DNA from 2 places in the Peribacillus sp. R9-11 genome. Region 1 is predicted to be linked to the other one. Evidence: riboswitches for the same ligand, from Rfam matches in the RefSeq annotation. Region 1 holds a riboswitch; the other holds the start of a gene.
What was found. Region 1 has a riboswitch for ZMP and ZTP ahead of RE409_RS22655 (phosphoglycerate dehydrogenase). Riboswitches for the same ligand answer to the same signal wherever they lie in the genome.
Positions count from the first base shown of each region.

Region 2: it holds a riboswitch for ZMP and ZTP, as region 1 does, so the genes downstream of both, RE409_RS03050 (glutamate/serine transporter AimA) here and RE409_RS22655 (phosphoglycerate dehydrogenase) in region 1, are expected to answer to the same signal.

Region 1 covers NZ_CP133763.1:4,671,499-4,676,729, reverse strand. The annotation lists gene RE409_RS22665 (RbsD/FucU family protein) at 1-142, shown strand, start outside; gene RE409_RS22660 (sugar porter family MFS transporter) at 170-1,510, shown strand; ZMP/ZTP riboswitch at 1,697-1,775, shown strand; gene RE409_RS22655 (phosphoglycerate dehydrogenase) at 1,948-3,147, shown strand; gene RE409_RS22650 (VOC family protein) at 3,454-3,873, opposite strand; gene RE409_RS22645 (DUF4309 domain-containing protein) at 4,113-4,649, opposite strand; gene RE409_RS22640 (FixH family protein) at 4,965-5,231, opposite strand, start outside.
Region 2 covers NZ_CP133763.1:640,138-645,368, reverse strand. The annotation lists gene RE409_RS03055 (Dph6-related ATP pyrophosphatase) at 1-517, shown strand, start outside; gene RE409_RS03050 (glutamate/serine transporter AimA) at 872-2,464, opposite strand; ZMP/ZTP riboswitch at 2,519-2,597, opposite strand; gene RE409_RS03045 (amino acid permease) at 3,290-4,678, opposite strand; gene RE409_RS03040 (ketopantoate reductase family protein) at 5,116-5,231, opposite strand, start outside.

The DNA.
Region 1 (5,231 bases):
AAAAACGAGCGACTTTCCTGTCCAAATAGAAAAAGTCGAAAGAACGGATTTTTACGAAAGAAGTAAGGCGGCATATGCCATTATCGCTACAAGTGAACGTGCACAGTATGCGAATCTTATATTGAAAAAAGGTGTACTTTAATTAGTGAATCTAAAAGGAGTGAGTTATTTGCAAAAAATTCCGAATATTATGTATGTTTATGCGATTTTTGGTGGCTTGGCTGGACTTTTATATGGTTTTGATTCTGGTGCCATTTCTCCAGCGATTCCCTTTATTACCGAGGAATTTGGATTAAGCCCAGCCGGCCAAGGATTGATTGTAAGTTTCCTTCTTTTAGGAGCATTGCCTGCTATTGTTCTTTCAACCTCCTTATCTAAAGTATTAGGAAGGAAATCGCTCTTAATAGGAGCAGGCATCACGTTTATTGTTGGGTCTATTGGTTGTGCCTTCGCTACTAATGTAAGCGTTTTAATAGGATCGCGATTTATCCTTGGAATCGGATGCGGAATAGCCAATATGTGTTCGTTGATATATCTGGTTGAATTAGCTCCACCTAAAATCAGAGGATTAATTGGTGCATTATATCAATTAAGTGTAAATGTCGGAATTTTAAGTGCTTACATTGTAGGAGCTTCCTTTTCTGCTAGTGGTTCTTGGAGAATCATGCTAGGAATAGGTATTATTCCTGCTGCAATCTTTACGATTGGGATGCTAATCTCACCCGAAAGTCCACGTTGGCTAATGACTGCAGGAAAAGAAGAACGTGCAAGAAAAGTATTAATGAAACTAAGAGGATCGAAGAAAGAAGTGGAAGATGAAATAAGCGATATTAATTATTCACTAAAACAGCAAACTGTCGGATTCAAACATTTAGTTGGCCAGTATAAAAAGATTCTAAATATGAACTTCATATTAACGTTTTTTCAGGTCTTCACTGGGATTAATGCAGTAGTATACTTTGCTCCAATCATCTTTGAAGGAGTGGAAATTAACGGGTGGAGCGGATCGAATATAGCCAACTTCGGGATAGGTACTGCCTTAGTTATTTCCACGGCTATATCGCTATTCATTGTTGATAAACTGGGAAGAAAAACATTATTAATCTATAGTATTGGCGGGCAGGTCCTACCATTAATCGGTTTAGCACTATTTTCAGATTTTACGATATTTAGTATGGTTTGTGTGTTCTTATACGTCTTCGCGTTTGGAATCGGTCTAGGTCCTGTATTCTGGCTATTCATACCTGAAGTGTTACCTTTGCAGGCAAGAGCGATCGGAATGGGAGTCATTACATTTTTACAGTACACATTGAATTTTCTTTTTTCGTATACTTTCCCGCCATTGTTAAGTGTCATTGGAAATAATGTCTTCTTAATATACGCGGTATTATCAATAGTTGCTTGCGTATTTATTCACTATAAAACACCAGAAACCAAAGGGAAAACTTTAGAAGAAATTGAAGAGTACTGGCGTCAGCAAGATATGGAAAAAGCTATTAAACCTGCTTAAGGGTTTAACCCTTCCAATACAAGAACTAAAGATAAAACATCTATTGGAAGAATATTCTTCTTGCTAAGGGGACTGAGCAATGGGGAATTCTACTAAATAATTCTGCCAAAGGAACTGAAATAGGATAACCTTTTAAAATTGTAGTTGAAGGTTGATGGAGAATTTGATAAAATATAATTAATTAAAAAGACTATGTGTGACTGGCGAAACGCGGATAACCGTGAGGGAGCATATAGTGTCGTAGCCGTTCGCCTGGGCAGAGGTAAGGGAAATTATCCCTTGCCTCTTTCTGTTTATTAGGAGAGGATAGTGAAGACTAAAATCCATTATTAGAGAATACACAGATTTTTATGAAATTTGATTAGTAGCTTGCTTAACATCTTGTTAATTAATTTAGGAATTTAAAAACTATCATAAATTAAAAGAGGAGAAATAATATGAGCACATTAATTTTAGAAAAACTGAAAACAATCAAAACCTTAAATAATATTGCTGAAAGCGGGTTAAATGTATTCAATAAGGATAACTTTACTATCGACAATGACAGTGAAAACCCTGATGCTGTTGTTCTTCGTAGCTTTAACATGCATGCATTAGAATTAGGCGATAATTTAAAAGCAATCGCAAGGGCCGGAGCGGGTGTCAATAATATTCCCGTCGACAAATGCACAGAGCAAGGAATTGTTGTTTTTAATACCCCTGGTGCTAACGCTAACGCTGTAAAAGAAATGGTACTAACCTCTTTAATGGCTTCATCTCGTAACCTTTTTGCCGGTGTGGCCTGGACAAAGACGTTAGAAGGTGAAGGAGAACAAGTTCCAAAGCTTGTAGAAGCAGGAAAGAAACAATTTGTTGGAAAAGAAATCAAGGGGAAAACTCTTGGTGTAATCGGTTTAGGAGCGATCGGTGCGCTTGTAGCTAATGATGCACTAGGTTTAGACATGGATGTGATTGGATTTGACCCGTTCATCTCTGTCGATACAGCTTGGAACTTGTCCCGCAATGTACAGCGCGCTATGACGATTGAACAGTTGTTTGCTGAATCTGATTATATTACTGTACACGTGCCATTAACTGATGATACAAGAGGAATGTTTAACCAAGAAACATTTAGCATCATGAAACCGGGCGTACATATTTTGAATTTCTCACGTGGTGAGCTTGTGAATGAAACGGATATGGAAGCTGCACTTGAAAGCGGGAAAGTTGGCAGGTTTATTACAGACTTCCCGAATGAAAATGTATTGAAAATGAAAAATGTAGTTCCAATCCCACATCTTGGTGCCTCTACGCAAGAATCAGAGGAAAACTGTGCTATTATGGCAGCTCGTCAAGTGAAGTTGTTCTTAGAAACAGGGAACATCAAAAACTCAGTGAATTTTCCAAACACTTCCCTTCCTTATACAGGAAAGCGTCGTGTGGCAACTTTCCACGAAAACGTTCCAAACATGGTTGGGCAGATCACACTGGCTATATCAGACTATAATTTGAACATTGCTGACATGGTTAACAGAAGCCGTGGTGGATACGCGTATACGATGATTGACATTGACGGTGAAGTAAACGGCGATATCATTCCTGGTTTAGAGGAAAAAATCAAACAAATCACAGGCATCGTTACAACTCGTATTATTTAACATACTTTAATTGAACAGGAAGAAAGCGTACTTTCCTGCTCAAATGATAAATATTAGTACAAGCCTCAATTCCTTTAAGGAGTTGAGGCTATTTTTATTTTAGGCTTTGTTAGACAGTAAGGCTGTTGATTTTTGAACAAATATAAGAGACTACTTATTGTGGTCTTCTATAGAACTAGCACCTGTTAGTTCTATAAGAAAAGCGATTCCTATTAAAGAATCGCGCCCGTTGGTTGAATGAGGAAAAGATGTAATCCTTTTAATGGCATGCTCAGATAACCTTTCTTTTTATTTGCAGTTATTATTTTAATTTCCTATGCCGGGCGAATTCATTAATACAATTCTCCAACCATCTGGATCTTCAATTGTAACACCTGACTTTTCCCAATATGGATTTTCTGGAGATACTGAATCATAACCCATACCTTTCAATCTATTTGTGATTTCTTCAATGGTTTTACTTTCAGGAATATAGAAGACAAGCAGATTATCATTTGTTGGAGCAGGACAAGGACTTCCATCTTTATGTTGAGTAAACTCTAAATGATAGTTTGAATTGGGAAGCCCAATCATTATACCGTCATATCCCTCGTGTCCTTCAAACGAACCGATTTTTTTCAAGCCTAATCCCTCACAATAGAAGTTTACAACCTTTTTTAGTTGATCAGTAGGACGTGCAACTCGGATTTGCGCTACTTTCATTTCTTTTGGCCATTTATTTTCCATTGTCCCATTCCTCCCTGTATATCGTTCCATAATTAAATCTATGTCCTAGCACATTGCAACTTTAACATAAAAAGACTATTAATTGGAGTTACCTTCCACTTTTCTTGTTGAGTTTAACCTGCCCCGTTGGTTGCGTAAGAATAAGTGCCGATCTTGTCTTAAACATCATGATTTTTTTGCTCTAAAAGAATCGTCACCTATGAATTACAGAGACGATTCCTTATGTGGCTTGTTACTTATTATTTACATGATGGATCTGCCAATTCAAGCGTATACATATACAATTTTGGATCGGGGTTAATCCAGGCGCTTTCAAACACGAAAACAACTTTATAATTTTTGTTATCAGTATAGGTGACATAGTACATTCCCTCTTGCTCCTCTTCACTTACAGGTTTACCAATCAATCCCTTCAACTCAGATAAATGAATGGTTTGCAGCTGAGGATCAAAATCATCAATGCCGGTAATCGTTTTTCTACCTGTTGAATCGTCATAGAGGAATCGAACATTACGGCTCCAATAATTGGCTGCAACGGTACTTAGATCCTCCGGTGGACCCCAGGCTTTTTCTACTTTTTTCAACGAATCACCAACAGAAAAAGGTTTACTGTTAATCGATTGTTGGGATTCATAAGCTAAACCCATGATTTCTCGAATCAAGAGATCTGGCGTAGACTTCGATGATTCTGAAGCAGCAGAAGCAAAAGCTGCCCCTCCGCTAAACATGAGAAAAGCAAGCGTTAAAATTGTGAAGCTTCGGATAAAACCTTTCACTTGTTTCAAAATTAAACACCCTTTCTACACAGGAATTGACGAATCACCCTAAATATAATACGTATTTTACAAAAAAAAAGAACACTGAAAATTCTTGTTAACCCAACAGTACTCTACAGGAGGGAACATACTGCTTCAACCGATATCCCCGGAAAATTCTGATGCTGCAGTTAATCACTTATTAAAATAAAGAAAAATAATATCCAAAATTATTACCCCTTTTATTAGTAGTAACAACAACAAACGGATTTAAAACGGTAAGCAAATATCCATAAAAAATCCGGTTTTCAAAGAAAACCGGATTTTTAAATAAATTTAATGATGATGTTCATGACTTTCTTCTTGTTTATGCATACCTTTTTGCAAGATTTTTAAATCACTTTCAGAAAGTTTTCCTACGATAAACTGTTTTTGAGGCATAATTATTGAACCATCGTTACTAGCATGTACTTTTATATAGTATAGACCATCACTATCAAAGTTTTTCCTTAAACTATATGTGCCGTCTCCCTCTTCCTCAGCTTGTTCCATACTATATTTGAGAGAGCCATCTTGTTTCCATATCTCAAAATGAACAAAATC
Region 2 (5,231 bases), 1.7 Mb from region 1:
TCAAGGAGAATCCATTGGAATTCCATTATACAAAATTCAATATCCTTTATATGATGGAAAAGGTTTTGAAAAAGGCCTTATTGACGCCATGAATTTTTTTGGCAATCAAGGTATCTCAAAAATTGCATTTGGAGATCTTTTTCTGGAGGATTGTATCGAATACAAAAAGAACTTAGTTGAGTCTAATGGTTATGAACTAATCCTTCCTTTAGCGGGAATCAACACGAAACAGTTAGTCCAGGAGTTTATTGATTTAGGGTATAAAGCGAAAATTGTCAGCATTCGTTTAGATAAGCTCGATCCTTCTTTTTTAGGAAGAGATTTGGACCAAAAATTTATTGAAGATTTACCAGGTGATGTAGATCCATGTGGTGAGTTTGGTGAATATCACTCATTCGTATATAACGGAGACATTTTCTCTAATCCGATACAACTAGACTTGGAAGATGAAATGTTTGTACTTCCTGCTAATCAATTTTTCAGCGAGGTTGGCTATAAACGTGTGGTAAAAGTGTAAATTCTTCATTACTATTGTCAGGTATCTTAAGGGACAAAAACCCAAAAGGATGCCTGACACCTTTTTTTATGATCTCAATTCAGCTTTTACATTAATTGCGGATTTAATCTTATCAAGATACAAACTGAGTAAATCTCCATTTTCCATTATAATTACGATGAAGATTTTGTATAGCTCACTATTAACTGATTATGGATTGATTTTATATCTGGCAAAATACGCTATTTTTTTAACTATAAAATTTCCCATGCCTATTAATGGGAATACCCTTCCAATCGCCAGCACACAAAAAAAACATGGTCATAAAGTAACCATGTTTTCATTCTACTCATATAGCGATGTCTACACTAAAAGTTATTTATTGAAAAATTCTTTGTTAATTTTTTCAGCCTCAGCCATGTATTCTGTTTTAATCCCGCTTTTAACTCCCCAACAATAAAAGCCAAGTGCAAGACATGCGATGACCACCATATCCCAGCCAAATGTAAGAATATTTTTTCCGCCGAACTTCTCACTTCCAATATAAGAAATCAATATCATACAACCTAAGTAAAGAAGCATCCAAACACCTGATAAAAATTGTTTTTTGAATCCATTCCATTTATTTTTCGCTTGATAATAAAAGTAAATAGGAAGTCCAATGGCAATGATGAAAACCACTTCTCCTGTTAATGGCCAACGCGCCCAATATAAAGTAAGCGATGCAAAAACAAATCCACATGGTGCAATAATAGAAGCACCTTTTAAGTAAAATGGACGATTAAAATGAGAAGCTGTACGTCTTAATGTTGCCAATGCAACTGGCCCCATGATATACGAAATAAGTGTAGCAACTGAAATCACTTCAGCAAGTACGCCCCATCCGCGGAATAAAAATAAAAAGATAAAACATACTCCTAAGTTTAATAACATCGCTGGACGAGGAACACCATAAAGTGGATGTAATGTACCAAAGATATTCGGTAAGTACCCATTTTTCTGCATTCCATAAAGCATACGCGAAGTTGTCGCTGTATAAGTAGCACCTGTACCAGACGGTGATACAAATGCATCTACATACAATACAATCGCTAACCAGTTAAGACTAAGAGCAATTGCCAAATCAGCAAAAGGTGAATTGAAATTCAGATGACTCCATCCGTTCACGATCATAGACGGATCAACTGCACCGATAAACACAACTTGTAATATAACGTATATAAAACCTGCAATTAGAATAGACCAAATAACAGCAATAGGTATAGACTTATTCGGAGACTTAGCTTCTCCTGCCATATTAACGGGACTTTGAAATCCATTAAACGCAAACACGATACCAGAAGTAGCTACTGCTGTTAAAACGCTTGCCCAACCATATGGTGCGATCCCTTGAGAACTTGTAAAGTTTTCACCATGAAATCCAGCAAAAAATAACGATCCTGCCATTACACCTGGAACAATTAATTTAAAAATAGTAATAAATGAATTTGCCTTAGCAAAAAGGTTAACTGTCCAATAGTTGACGAAGAAATAGAACAATAGTAGTAAAGAAGCTATGAATAATCCTTTGATCGTTAAGATATTGTTATCAACTAAAGAATGAGTCCATCTGGCCCATTCCCAAGGCCACGTACTCATATATTGTACTGAAGCAATGGCCTCAACGGTAATAGTCGAAGCGATAGATATCCAGTTTGCCCACGCAGCTAAAAATCCAATAAAAGAGCCATGCGAGTATTGAGGATACTTAACCATTCCTCCAGCTTCAGGAAACATTGCCCCAAGCTCTGCGTAAGATAATGCGATAAATAAAATTACAACCATACCGATAATCCAAGAAAAAATAGCTGCTGGTCCTGCAATCTGGGCAGCTTTCCACGCTCCGAACAACCAACCTGAGCCGATAATAGAACCAATACCTGTCATAGTTAAAGCAAAAGTCCCCATCTTTCTATGCATATTACTCATCCCTACCTACACCTCTTCCTAGGAAAATAAAAAACACTTGATCTAAAAAAATCAAGTGTTTGCCCAGGCGCGCGGCTTATACTCTATATGCTCCCCCATGGTACTCCATGTTGCGCCAGTTACATATAGAAAAATAGTTTTTTTTTAGTATATAGGATTATATTTAATTTCACAATACTTGAAAAACATTTATATTTTATAAATAATCCCATTGTTTTTTCGGAATTCACTATTAATATTCTTTTTAATTTGAAAAAATTAGGTGGATTAAGCTCAAAAAACAAACATTCGATTTCTAGAACTATATGCTTCAACAATATAATCATTTCCCTTTAACATTATACTTAAAAATCTTTAATAGCTTATATGTGCAAAATAAACCGTTCCAAATTAATGGGTTTCCCGATTTTCTTTATTCCTTTTAAGGTTCGGGTTTATTGCAATAATATCAAAGCAACTTTGTTCGAAATAACCGATTTGCTAGAATCAACCATAACGGTGGGGAGGTTCCATGACCACAATGGGATATAAATCCCCCATATTTCTAAAATACCTTATCGGTTTTCAATTTCACTGGATTATTCCCCCTTTACTCCCAGTGTTCTTTTCTTCCGCAAAAAAAGTCATGCACAAGTTGGGGAAAAAGCCTGAGGGATGAAGACCTCTCTTTGCTTTGTCCACAATTTATGCACAACTTTAATTAGTATCTATTATATTTAAACTAACAGTGAAACACACTCAGCATAGCTAGAATGATGAACGTAGATTAATAGTATTTTAATGTTTCCTTGAACAAGATGATGTCCCTAAATCCTTACTTGCTTCTTAGCTGGAAATATCATCATCGGTCTTAGCCTCTAATGGTACTCGCTTCTCCATTTTTAAAATGTAATAACTTGCTACGACTATAGCTAGGAAAACGACCCCAACAATCAGGGAAATACGAGTACTAGGGTTAATCCACATACCAACCAGCACCATCAGTAAAAATGCAATTGTTGCATAGTTGCTGTAAGGGGCAAAAGGCATTTTGAACGGGTGGTTTTCCATTTCCGCAGCTCTTACCTTTCTGAATTTAAGCTCACTAATAAGTAAGACAAACCATGGAATCATTCCAGGTAGAACACTAGCACTGTAAACATAAAGGAATAGTTGTGGCGGTGCAAGGTAGTTCAAGACAACACCAATTGCTAAACCTAAAAGGACAGCAATCGTACAATAAGCTGGCACTCCATTTTTAGATACTTTCGCAAAGATTTTAGGAGCTTGACCGTTCATTGCTAGAGTGTAAAGCATACGACCTGCACTGAAAATCCCACTATTACATCCAGACATCGCCGCTGTGATTACGACAAAGTTAATAATACCTGCTGCTGCAGTAATACCTATTTTAGCAAAGGTTGAAACAAACGGACTACCGATGTCATCTAGTTGGTTCCAAGGAAAGACTGTCACGATGACAAAAATAGCGCCAATATAGAATATTAAAATACGCCAAATGATGCTTTGGATAGCTTTTGTTACAGTCTTCGTTGGATTTTTCGCTTCACCCGCAGTGATACCGATAAGTTCAACGCCCTGATAGGATGCTACAACAAGGGAAAGCGCAAAGAAGAACCCTGTCCAGCCCCCGGTGAAGAAGCCGCCATTTGCCCAAAGATTTGATAATCCAATTGCATCACCGCCATTTCCAAACCCGAAAAAGATAAGACCTAGTCCAGCAATAATCATCAGTACAATCGTTATAATTTTAATAAGCGCAAACCAAAATTCAAATTCCCCGAAAGATTTTACAGAAATGAGGTTTGCAGCCCCTAGGATAACCATGGCAATCACACCTGGTATCCATGCGGGTAAATCTGGGAACCAATACTTCATATACATTCCAACGGCAATTATCTCGGACATTCCGACGATTACCCACTGAAACCAATTACTCCATGCAGTCATATAACCTGCTAAAGGATGAATATAGTTACTCGCAAATGTTGCAAACGAACCCGTAGTAGGCTCTAAATAAAGCATTTCTCCCATAGAACGCATGATGAAAAATATAAAAAGACCAGCGATAGCATAAGCTAGCATTACAGATGGTCCAGTCCATTTAATCGTACTTGCTGATCCCATAAATAACCCAACACCAATGGTACCGCCCAAAGCGATCATCTGAATATGACGTGCCTCTAGCCCTCTCTTTAATTCTTTGTTTGACATGATTAATTCCTCCAGATGTAATATTAGCGACTATACTTCGTACAAGGTTATTAAAGTTTTTTTCTAGCCCCTAATTAACTCTCAATTTAGATCAAAACAACTGTTGATTCATTTTCCATACTTAGATTAGATTTAAAAAGTTCCAATTCTTTTTCATATCGCATAATTTATAATCTTATCTTATAATAATAAATATCCTGTAAAAAAACAAATGTATTTCTAGAGGAAACACTAACCAGTATAAAAAAATTCAATCACTAAAAGTGATATTAGATATATTAGTATTTTAAGAAATCAATAAAATAACATGACCCTAATAAGATAAAGTAGGGAATTTAACACAACCAAAGGAAACCCAGTCTTTAAAGACTGAGCTCAGTTCAAATGGCCTTGTTCTAGAGCAAGGTGAGGGAGTTATCATAGAAAAAAGTCAAACTTTAGTTGAAATTATATTGACTTTCGAGAAATTCAATTCGTTCATATAACTCTTTGTTTACAAGTGTAGGCACTCCGTATTTCTCACCTAATTTTAATACCGTACCTGCAAATAACT